2 regions of the Rhizobium brockwellii genome follow, and region 2 is predicted to be linked to the other one. Evidence: riboswitches for the same ligand, from Rfam matches in the RefSeq annotation. Region 2 holds a riboswitch; the other holds the start of a gene.
The links. A riboswitch is a leader RNA that binds a small molecule or an ion and turns the genes downstream of it on or off. The one in region 2 is predicted to bind cobalamin.

Region 1 (5,356 bases), 1.5 Mb from region 2:
AGCGATATTGCTCCATGATCAGCGCTGATTTCCGCTGCAGGAATTCGTTCTCCTCCGACCAGCGATAGGCATCATCGACATCGGGCGTCGAGCACAGCGTCGAGAAGATCGAGGAATAGGAGCGCGCATGCACCGCCTCCATGAAGGAGATGTTGGAAAGCACCGCCTCCTCATGCTGCGTCACCGCATCCTCCATCAGCCGGATGGAACCGACGCCATTCTGGATCGTGTCGAGCAGCGTCAATCCGGTAAAGACGCGGATGGTCAGCTGCTGCTCGACCGGCGTCAACGTCGCCCAGGAAGGAATGTCGTTCGAAAGCGGCACTTTCTCCGGCAGCCAGAAATTGCCGGTGAGCCGGTTCCAGACTTCGAGATCCTTGTCGTCCTCGATGCGGTTCCAGTTGATGGCGCGCACGCGGGAAGCGGGTTTGACTTGCATGTTCATCGGATGGTCCTTTTCGGGCGTCGGCATCTGCATGGCGAAGGGAACTGCGGAACCCTCCCGCTTCTTGCAGCGCCAGCGGCAATCAAATCACAGCGTACAGGATACGCAGCCCTGCACCTCGGTGCCGGACAGCGCCATCTGGCGAAGGCGAATGTAGTAGATCGTCTTGATGCCCTTCTTCCAGGCATGGATCTGGGCCTTGTTGATGTCGCGTGTCGTTGCCGTGTCGCGGAAGAACAAGGTCAGCGACAGGCCCTGGTCGACATGCTGGGTCGCCGCCGCATAGGTGTCGATGATCTTCTCCGGCCCGATCTCGTAGGCATCCTGATAATAGTCGAGATTGTCGTTGGTCATGAACGGCGCCGGATAATAGACACGGCCGATCTTGCCTTCCTTGCGGATCTCGATCTTCGAGACGATCGGATGGATCGAGGAGGTCGAGTGGTTGATATAAGAGATCGAGCCTGTCGGCGGCACCGCCTGCAGGTTCTGGTTATAGAGGCCGGAGGCCATCACCGCCTTCTTCAACGCCACCCAATCTTCCTGCGTCGGAATGTGAATGCCTGACGTCTCGAACAGCGCCCTCACCGTCTCCGTCGCCGGCTCCCAGAGCCGGTCGGTATATTTGTCGAAATATTCGCCGGAGGCATATTTCGAGTTCTCGAAGCCCTTGAAGCTCGTGCCGCGTTCGACCGCCAAAAGGTTCGAGGCGCGGATCGCGTGATAGGTCACCGTATAGAAATAGATGTTGGTGAAGTCGACGCCTTCCTCGGAGCCGTAGAAGATGCGTTCACGGGCGAGGTAACCGTGCAGGTTCATCTGGCCGAGGCCGATCGCATGGCTCTCGTCATTGCCCTTCTCGATCGAGGGAACCGAGGAGATGTGGCTCATGTCGGAGACGGCCGTCAGCGCCCGGATCGAGGTCTCGATCGTCTTGCCGAAATCGGCCGAATCCATTGCCGCGGCGATATTCAGCGAGCCGAGATTGCAGGAAATATCCTTGCCGAGATGTTTGTAGGAAAGGTCGTCACGATATTCGCTCGCCTCGCTCACCTGCAGGATTTCCGAGCATAGATTGCTCATCGAAATACGTCCGGCGATCGGGTTCGCCCGGTTCACCGTGTCCTCGAACATGATGTAGGGGTAGCCGCTCTCGAACTGGATTTCGGCAAGCACCTGAAAGAATTCGCGCGCCTTGATCTTCCTCTTGGAGATGCGGGCATCATCAGCCATCTCGCGGTATTTTTCCGTCACCGAAATCTCGGTGAAGGGCACGCCATAGACGCGCTCCACGTCATAGGGCGAGAACAGGTACATATCCTCGTTGTTCTTGGCGAGTTCGAAGGTGATGTCGGGCACGACGACGCCGAGCGACAGCGTCTTGATGCGGATCTTCTCGTCGGCATTTTCGCGCTTGGTATCGAGGAAGCGCATGATGTCGGGGTGGTGGGCATTGAGATAGACGGCACCCGCGCCTTGGCGCGCACCGAGCTGGTTGGCATAGGAAAAACTGTCTTCGAGCAGCTTCATCACGGGGATGATGCCCGAGGACTGGTTCTCGATATGCTTGATCGGCGCGCCCGCCTCGCGGATATTCGTCAGTGACAGCGCCACACCGCCGCCGCGCTTCGACAATTGCAGCGCCGAATTGATCGACCGACCGATCGATTCCATATTGTCCTCGACACGCAGCAGGAAGCAGGAAACCAGTTCACCGCGCTGCTTCTTGCCGGCGTTGAGGAAGGTCGGCGTTGCCGGCTGGAAGCGGCCGGAAATGATCTCGTCGACCATGTCGCGGGCAAGGGTCTCGTCGCCGCGCGCCAAGGCCAGCGCCACCATACAGATGCGGTCCTCATAGCGCTCGAGATAGCGCTTTCCGTCGAAAGTCTTCAGCGTATAGCTGGTGTAATATTTAAAGGCGCCGAGGAAGGTCGGGAAGCGGAATTTCTTGGCATAGGCCTGGTCGAACAGGTCGCGTACGAAGTTGAAGGAATACTGGTCGAGGACCTCCTGCTCGTAATAGCCCTCGGTCACGAGGTAATCGAGCTTTTCCCGGAGATTGTGAAAGAACACCGTGTTCTGGTTCACATGCTGCAGGAAATATTGCTTGGCAGCCATTCGATCCTTGTCGAGCTGGATCCACCCCTCGTCGTCATAGAGGTTCAGCATCGCATTCAGAGCGTGGTAGTCGAGCGTTTCCGCCGCTTTCAAAGGACGTTCGCTGGCGGGATGAGCAAAAGTGTTATGCGGTTTTGCGCCCGCATCCCGCGTCAGAGGTGTTCCTGTGTCCAAAACCGTTCCATTCCGTGTTTGACGTTGGCGACGTCGTCTTCCGTGCCCAGCAGCTCGAACCTGTAGAGGTACGGCACCTGGCATTTCTGCGAGACCACGTCACCGGCGAGCCCGTAAGTCTCGCCGAAATTGCTGTTGCCCGCGGCAATCACGCCGCGGATGTGTCCTCGGTTTTCCGCTTCGTTGAGGAAACGGATCACCTGCTTGGGAACGGCGCCCTTGCCGCCGTCGCCGCTATAGGTCGGCACGATCAGCACGAAGGGTTCGCGGATATGGAACGCGTCTGCGCCAACTGGCGGAATGCGCGCCGCGCGCAGTCCGAGCTTGGCGACGAACCGATGGGTATTCTCGGATCGGCTGGAATAATAGACGATCAGGCCCATCGCTTGTCCTCAGGTCAGGAGAGCGCGCTGATCATGTCGGGACGGAAGCCCGCCCAATGCTGCTCGCCGGCGATGACCACAGGCGCCTGCATATAGCCGAGGCTGCGGACGCGATCGAGCGCTTCGGCATCCTCAGAGATATCGACGATGTCATAATCGACACCCAACCGGTCGAGGGCGCGGTAGGTGGCAGTGCACTGGACGCAGGCAGGCTTGCTGTAGACGGTGATGGTCATCATGTTCCTCGTGATTCAATGGATTCCGGACGAAAAACGGGGATCGGGCGCCTTGCAGCGTCCGAGGCAAAACTTGGCAATCAATCTGATTAGGGCGGCGCTTCAGGCGCCGGGCATTATCCCTTGCAGGATCTGTGCGGGCGGCGGTTTTGATTCTCTCGACATGACTTCAACCCCGAAGTGCTCATGCGGACGTTCGGGGGCAGCGCAACAGATGCGGATTTAATCCGCCTGACATGCACAACCTTCCGGACACCCCGCACGTGGACGTTTCGCTCAAGGCAGGTCTCCTGGCTTGCGGGTCGAAGCACCCTGCCCCCAGCCTTCCCAAAGCATCATGCCTCAGTGACCTGAAATCGGACAGTTGCTCGCCGCTTACAGTTGCGGGGGCAGCTCCGGTCTTGTTTTGCCTTCATGGCAAAACGCACCGTATTCCCGTCTTAGCCCGCGATCCTGACGAATCGAAGGAACCTTGAACACAAGATATAGTACTCGAATCAAAGTTGACGTCAACGGATGGTTTGTGCGTCGCGTTACGGCATGTTTGAAATTGCTACATTCCTGTGAAAAACATGGATAACAGCTGGTTAACAGCGGCAGGCTGTGGAGAAGCCTGCCGAGCCAGGAGCCGGCATATACCGGCTCTCCAGGAATCGATTAGGCGCTCAGGCGCGAGTCGTTGCGGCACTCCGCAACACCCGGGCGGCCGCCACCATGTTGACGAGCGCCGGACGTGTGAAAGAAAGAAATGCTATATCTTTATTCGAAGCAGCCGCAGTGCGTTGATCGTCACCAGCACGGTGGCGCCGGTATCGGCGAGGATCGCCGGCCAGAGCCCGGTAATGCCGGCGATCGTCGTCACCAGAAACACCGCCTTCAGCCCAAGTGCGATGGTGATATTCTGCAGGATGTTGCGCATCGTGCGTTTGGAAAGTTCGATCATCCGCGCCACATCGCCAACGCGTCCGTGCAGCACGGCTGCATCCGCCGTCTCCAGCGCCACATCGGTGCCGCCACCCATGGCGATGCCGATATCGGCAGCGGCCAGCGCCGGAGCGTCGTTGATGCCGTCGCCGACCTTGGCGACGACGAAGCCCTGGCGCTTCAATTCGCCGACGACCCGCTGCTTGTCCTCGGGCATCATCTCACCGCGCCAGTCGATGCCGAGCATGCCGGCAACGGCTGCTGCCGTCCGCTCGTTGTCGCCTGTCAACATCATCGCCTTGACGCCTGCTGATTTGAGGGCAGCGAGCCCAGCCTCGGCATCCTCACGCGGCTCGTCGCGCATGGCGATCAGGCCGGCCGCAACACCGTTGACGAGCAGCACCGACACGCTCTTGCCCTCGTCGTTCAGCGCCGTGATGCGTGCATCCTGTTCGGCGCTGAGCGTCCCGCGCTCGCGGGCGGCAGGCGGCGACAGCAGGTCCAGCGTCTCACCGCCGACTTTGCCGCTGACACCCTTGCCCGGCAGCGCCTCCAGCTCGAAGGCCGGCGGCACGGGAACACCATCGGCCTTGGCACGGTTGAGGATCGCCAGCGCCAGCGGATGGCTGGAGCCTTGCTCCAGCACCGCCGCACGCGACAAGACCTGCGCCTCGCTCAGCCCGAACGAAATGATGTCAGTTACCTGAGGCTTGCCTTCCGTCAGCGTGCCTGTCTTGTCGAAGGCGACCATCGTCACCTTGCCGAGCGTTTCCAGCACCGCGCCGCCCTTCATCAGCAGCCCGCGCCGCGCACCGGATGAGAGCGAGGCGGCGATTGCCGCCGGCGTCGAGATGACGAGCGCGCAGGGGCAGCCGATCAAAAGGATGGCAAGGCCCTTATAGACCCATTCGCCCCACGGCCCAGCAAACAGCAGCGGCGGAACGACCGCGACCAGCGCTGCAACGACGACGACGCCGGGCGTGTAATAGCGCGAGAACCGATCGATGAAGCGCTCGGTCGGCGCCTTCGATTCCTGCGCCTCCTCCACCAGCTTGACGACGCGGGCGATGGTATTG
Region 2 (5,356 bases):
GATTTCACGGTGATCGGCAGCGCCGTCAACGAGGCTTCGCGCCTCGAAAAACTATGCAGCACGCTCGGACATCACCTTCTGATGTCGGAAAGCTTCGCCGTCACCTGCGCCGTCGCCAACGAATGTCTGGGGTCCTTCGAGTTGCGGGGGGTTTCGAAAGCGGTAAACGTGTTCAAGCTCGCCGACGCCGTATCTTGAAGCGTAGATCCGATCGGCGCGACGACGGATCAGATCTCGCCTGAGACCTCGCGACGGCGGCGGTCGAGTTCTTCGCTGTAGCGGCGCAGCGTATAGCTTTCGCTGAGCTGGCCGATCACCTTGCGTTCGATCAGGTTGTTGACGACGGCGAGTGCTTCGCTTTCGCTCTTGTCGAAGATCGCCGCCGCCTGCTTGGCATTCATCTGCGGCTGCAGGAAATCATTGCGATAGCGGATGAAATCGGCAAGCGTCTTGCCCTCGTCCTGCGCATCGGTCGGATTGGCGTAGATCTCCGGAACCAGCACGAGGCCTGCATATTTGTCGCTCTCCTCGACGAGGATGACGCGCTGGGTCGAGCCGATCGGGAAGGCCTTCTTGAACTGCTCCAGCGTGATGCCCGCCTTTGCGGTCTTGACGTCGGCGCGCATCAGCTTGTCGACCGTCAGATTGCGGATCCATCCGACGTCGTGGGCGCTGCGGATGCTTTCTCCGCGCAGATGAAAGCGCCAGGTGGCGAAGGAGTAGCCGAAGGTAGAGCGCACGACGAGCGACGAGGTGATGACGGCAGCGAGCACCAGCGCCGTGATCGGGAAATCGCCGGTGATTTCGAGCGCCAGGAACGTCATGGTCAGCGGCCCGCCGATGACGGCGACGGCAAGCGAACTCATGCCGACCACGGCATAGATGACCGGCGTCAGCGTCGCATCGGCGAAATAGGGGCCGCAATAGGCGAAGAGCTTGCCGAGCAGGGCACCCATGAACAGCGAGGCGAAAAACAGGCCGCCCCTGAAGCCGGAGCCGATGGAGATCGCCGAGGCGAAGGATTTCAACAGGAACAGCCCGATCAGCGTCGGGATCGCCACATCGCGGGAGAGGTTGAGATGCAGTGCGCCGTGGCCGGCCGAGAGCACCTGCGGCGAAATCATCGCCAGCAAGCCGACGACGATGCCGCCGAGAGCCGGGCGGAAGGGCGGGGCGATTGCACTCTTGCGTGCCAGTTCCTCGATGAAGGCGACGCCCTGCATGATCAGGATGCCGACGCCGGCGCAGAAAGCACCGAGCAGCAGCGCCGGGATATAGTCGGCCGGAACGACCGAGCCGAAGCTGCCGATATCGATGGTGAAATCGCTGCCGGCAAGCAGCCTTGCGATCAGGGTGGAGACAAGGGCGGAGACGACGACAGGCGTCAGCGAGACGATCGTATAGGTGCCGATGATCAGCTCGAAAGCATAGAAAGCACCGGTCAGCGGCGCGTTGAAGGCGGCGGCAATGGCGCCGGCTGCGCCGCAGCCGACGAGGATGCGCAGATCCGGCCGGCGCAGTTGCAGCTTCAGGCCGAATTTCGAGGCGAGGCCGGCAGCAAGCTGGGTGTAGCCGGCCTCAAGGCCGACCGAGGCACCGAAGCCGTTGGAAATCAGGTTCTGCACGGCAACGATGATGCTGTCGGTCAAGGACAGACGGCCGCCATGCAGGGCATTGGCCTCGATCGGGTCGACCATCGGCTTTTTGCGCCTTTTCGCCAGCACGAAGAGCAGCAGGCCAAGCAGGATGCCGCCGATAACGGGCGCGCTGAGCAGCAGCATCTTGTTCTCAATTTCGGACCCGCTCAGTCGCTCGCTGTCGGCGATGCCGAAGACCAGCTGGTGCAGTTCGTTGGACACGTAGCTCATGCCGGTGACGGCAAGGCCAGAGGTGATACCGACGACCGCGCCCGCCAACGACAGGCCGACCTCGCTGCGGCGGGTCAGCGCGCGCAGCCGTCCCGGATCGAAGAAAACACGCAGCGCGCGGAAACGGCGCCGATCCAATTTCATAAGCATGGTGAGACAACTAGGCAGAGAGAGGCCCGGTCAAGGGCGAAGGCGCAGTCCGCTTGCGACCTAATTGCGGCGAAAAGCCGGCGCGGGGGATAAATATTTATGACGTAAGTCTCTGATAAATGAAGATAATGTTGGTAGAGTTAGTCGTGTTGCCGTGAGTGTCCCAACTCGCCAGCTTTTGACCGGTCTTCAGCGCTGGTTGACTTCACCTCTGAGCTTGCCTAACCATCCCTGCTAACGGATGGTCGACTGACCATCCTGACATAACGGATGGTTCCGGATCGGTGTACGCCCTTCCGGATGAAAAGGGAATGTGACGGGGCGGACCCAAGCCGGGCGCCTTCATCACAGCCGACCCCGCGACTGTAGAGCGGTCAGGGTCTTCCATCCGGCACTAAGCCCTTCCGGCCGGCGGCTTGCAATCATGCAAGCGGGCGGGACGGGCGACATGCCGGAAAAGCCACTGGATATGCATGGTGATCAACCGGGGTCGGACGCCTCTCAATCTACGAATCGTCCACCTTTTCACTGATGCAGCCGGGAAGGCGAGGATGATCCGCTGGCACGATCAGGGCGACCGGTTTCCGGTCCGCCCCGATCGCGGCCGATAACCGCGAGCCAGGAGACCTGCCATGCGTGCCGGGCGAGAAGCCCACACCTGGGCACTATGCCCGTTGCCAGCACGGAGGTTGTCTTGGCTCAACGATTGAATTCGGCGCAGCCTGGTGCGGCGCATGCCACGCCTCCAAGTAGCGCTGCAAGAGGAGTGTTTTCGGCCGCTTATGTCGAATGCTGGGGTGTCACACCCTCAGTAGCCGAGAAAGGTGCACTCGGAACAAGCCACGGCTATGCACTCTCCCTGAGGGGCGTTTGAGTATGACCGCCACCTTCATCCTCGGCGGCGCACGTTCCGGCAAATCCCGGTTCGCCGAAGACCTCGTGACGGCGACCGGCCTCGACCGTCACTATGTCGCGACCGGCCGTGCATGGGACGAGGAGATGCAGGCGCGCATCGCCCAACACAAGGCTGATCGCGGTCCGTCCTGGACGACGCATGAGGAGCCACTCGATCTTGTCGGCAAGCTCACCGCCATCGACGGACCGGGCCGCATCGTGCTGGTCGACTGTCTGACGCTCTGGGTCACCAATCTGATGATAGAGGAGCGGAACATGGCGGCGGAATTCGCCGCCCTTGCCGATTTCCTGCCCGCCGTGAAAGCGCGGCTCGTTTTCGTTTCCAATGAGGTCGGTCTCGGCATCGTGCCTGACAATCGCATGGCGCGGGATTTTCGCGATCATACCGGCCGTTTGCACCAATCGATCGCGGCGAAGGCCGCCGAAGTTTATTTCATCGCGGCAGGCCTGTCGCTGAAAATGAAGGGTTAAGTCCATGAACCAGCAGAAGATTCCTGCAACCGTCATCACCGGCTTCCTCGGTGCCGGCAAGACGACGATGATCCGCAACCTGCTCACCAATGCCGGCGGCAAGAAGATTGCGCTCATCATCAATGAATTCGGCGATCTCGGCGTTGACGGCGACGTGCTGAAAGGCTGCGGTGCGGAGAATTGCACCGAGGACGACATCATCGAGCTGACCAATGGCTGCATCTGCTGCACCGTTGCGGACGATTTCATCCCGACGATGACGAAGCTGCTCGAGCGCGAGCAGAGGCCCGACCATATCGTCATCGAGACTTCTGGTCTTGCCCTGCCGCAGCCGCTGGTCGCCGCCTTCAACTGGCCCGACATCCGCACCCATGTGACCGTCGACGGCGTCATCACGGTGGTCGACAGCGCCGCCGTTGCCGCCGGCCGCTTCGCCGACGACCATGATGCCGTCGATGCGCGCCGCGCCGAGGATGAATCGCTCGATCACGAGAGCCCGATCGAGGAGCTGTTCGAGGACCAGCTGACCTGCGCCGACCTCATCGTGCTCAACAAGACAGACCTCATCGATGCTGCGGGCCTTATCAGGGTGCGAGACGAGGTCGCCTCCCGCACGGTGCGCAAGCCTGTGATGATCGAGGCGCGGAATGGCGAGGTGTCGGCTGGCATTCTGCTCGGCCTCGGCGTCGGCACGGAGGACGATGTCGCCAATCGCAAGTCGCATCACGAGCTGGAGCATGAAGACGGTGCGCCGCACGACCATGATGAATTCGACAGCTTCGTCGTCGATCTCGGACCCATTGCCGATCCCGCCGGCTTCGTCGAAGCGCTGAAGGACATCATATCAGCCCATGACGTGCTGCGTCTCAAGGGTTTCGTCGACGTTTCAGGCAAGCCGATGCGCCTGCAGCTCCAGGCCGTCGGCAGCCGCATCGACCATTATTTCGACCGCGCCTGGGTAGCCGGAGAAAAGCGCGGCACACGCCTCGTCGTCATTGGCCTGCACGAAATGGACCAGGGCGCGGTGAGGGCAGCGATCGAAGCGCTGGCATAGACCGATGCATCTGCTTCTGGCCCAGCAGGGAACGATCAGCGACGGCGAGGAGGCAATCGACCTCGGGCAGACGCCGGGCGATATCCTGTTCCTGTCGGCGGCCGACAGCGAGCTTGTAGCGATCGCCGCCGCCCATCGCGATCGCGGGGCGGGGCCTTCGCTCCGGCTCGCCAGCCTGATGAGCCTGAAGCATCCGATGTCTGTTGATACCTATGTCGAGCGCACGGCGCGGCATGCGAAGCTGATCATCGTGCGTGCGCTCGGCGGCGCCAGCTATTTCCACTACGCGCTGGAAGCGCTGCATGCGGCGGCGGCGCGTTCAGGTGCGCTGATCGCGGTGCTACCGGGTGACGCCAGGCCTGATGCGGGGCTGGTGCCTTTCTCCAATATTGACCTCGACGATCTCAACGCGCTCTGGGCCTATCTGATCGAGGGCGGCGATGCCAATGCGCGGGCCTTTCTCGATTATGCCGAGGCGATGTTGTCTGGCGCGGAGAAGCCGGCGGCGGCTGTGCCTTTGATGAAGGCGGGTATTTGGTGGCCGGGGCGGGGGTTGATCGGGGTCGAGGAGTGGCTGCGGGTTGTTGCGGAGGTGTCTTTGGGTGTGGTGCCCGCCTTATCCGCAGAGATCGAGATACCCCCCTCTGTCCTGCCGGACATCTCCCCCACAAGGGGGGAGATTGGCAAGTTGCCAGGGCTTCCCATAAAAGAACCGTTTGAAGATGCAGCACCTTCGGCTGGGGAGATGGAACGAGACCTATCATCCCTGATCTCCCCCCTTGTGGGGGAGATGTCCGGCAGGACAGAGGGGGGTACCTCAGGTTCGACGGAAGAGGTGGAATTCGAACCCACATCTCGCCCCATCGTCGCCATTAGCTTCTACCGCGCCCTCGTCCAA

Region 1: another riboswitch for cobalamin. It lies ahead of nrdH (glutaredoxin-like protein NrdH); the one in region 2 lies ahead of cobU (bifunctional adenosylcobinamide kinase/adenosylcobinamide-phosphate guanylyltransferase).

What each region holds. Positions count from the first base shown of each region.
Region 1 is NZ_CP053439.1:3,920,830-3,926,185, forward strand. Features, by position in the region: gene nrdF (class 1b ribonucleoside-diphosphate reductase subunit beta) at 1-445, opposite strand, end outside; gene nrdE (class 1b ribonucleoside-diphosphate reductase subunit alpha) at 533-2,737, opposite strand; gene nrdI (class Ib ribonucleoside-diphosphate reductase assembly flavoprotein NrdI) at 2,716-3,120, opposite strand; gene nrdH (glutaredoxin-like protein NrdH) at 3,135-3,356, opposite strand; cobalamin riboswitch at 3,620-3,846, opposite strand; gene RLCC275e_RS19295 (heavy metal translocating P-type ATPase) at 4,108-5,356, opposite strand, start outside.
Region 2 is NZ_CP053439.1:2,401,685-2,407,040, reverse strand. Features, by position in the region: partial or broken gene RLCC275e_RS12035 (adenylate/guanylate cyclase domain-containing protein) at 1-198, shown strand, start outside; gene RLCC275e_RS12030 (chloride channel protein) at 228-2,018, opposite strand; cobalamin riboswitch at 2,273-2,667, shown strand; gene cobU (bifunctional adenosylcobinamide kinase/adenosylcobinamide-phosphate guanylyltransferase) at 2,895-3,404, shown strand; gene cobW (cobalamin biosynthesis protein CobW) at 3,409-4,458, shown strand; gene cobN (cobaltochelatase subunit CobN) at 4,463-5,356, shown strand, end outside.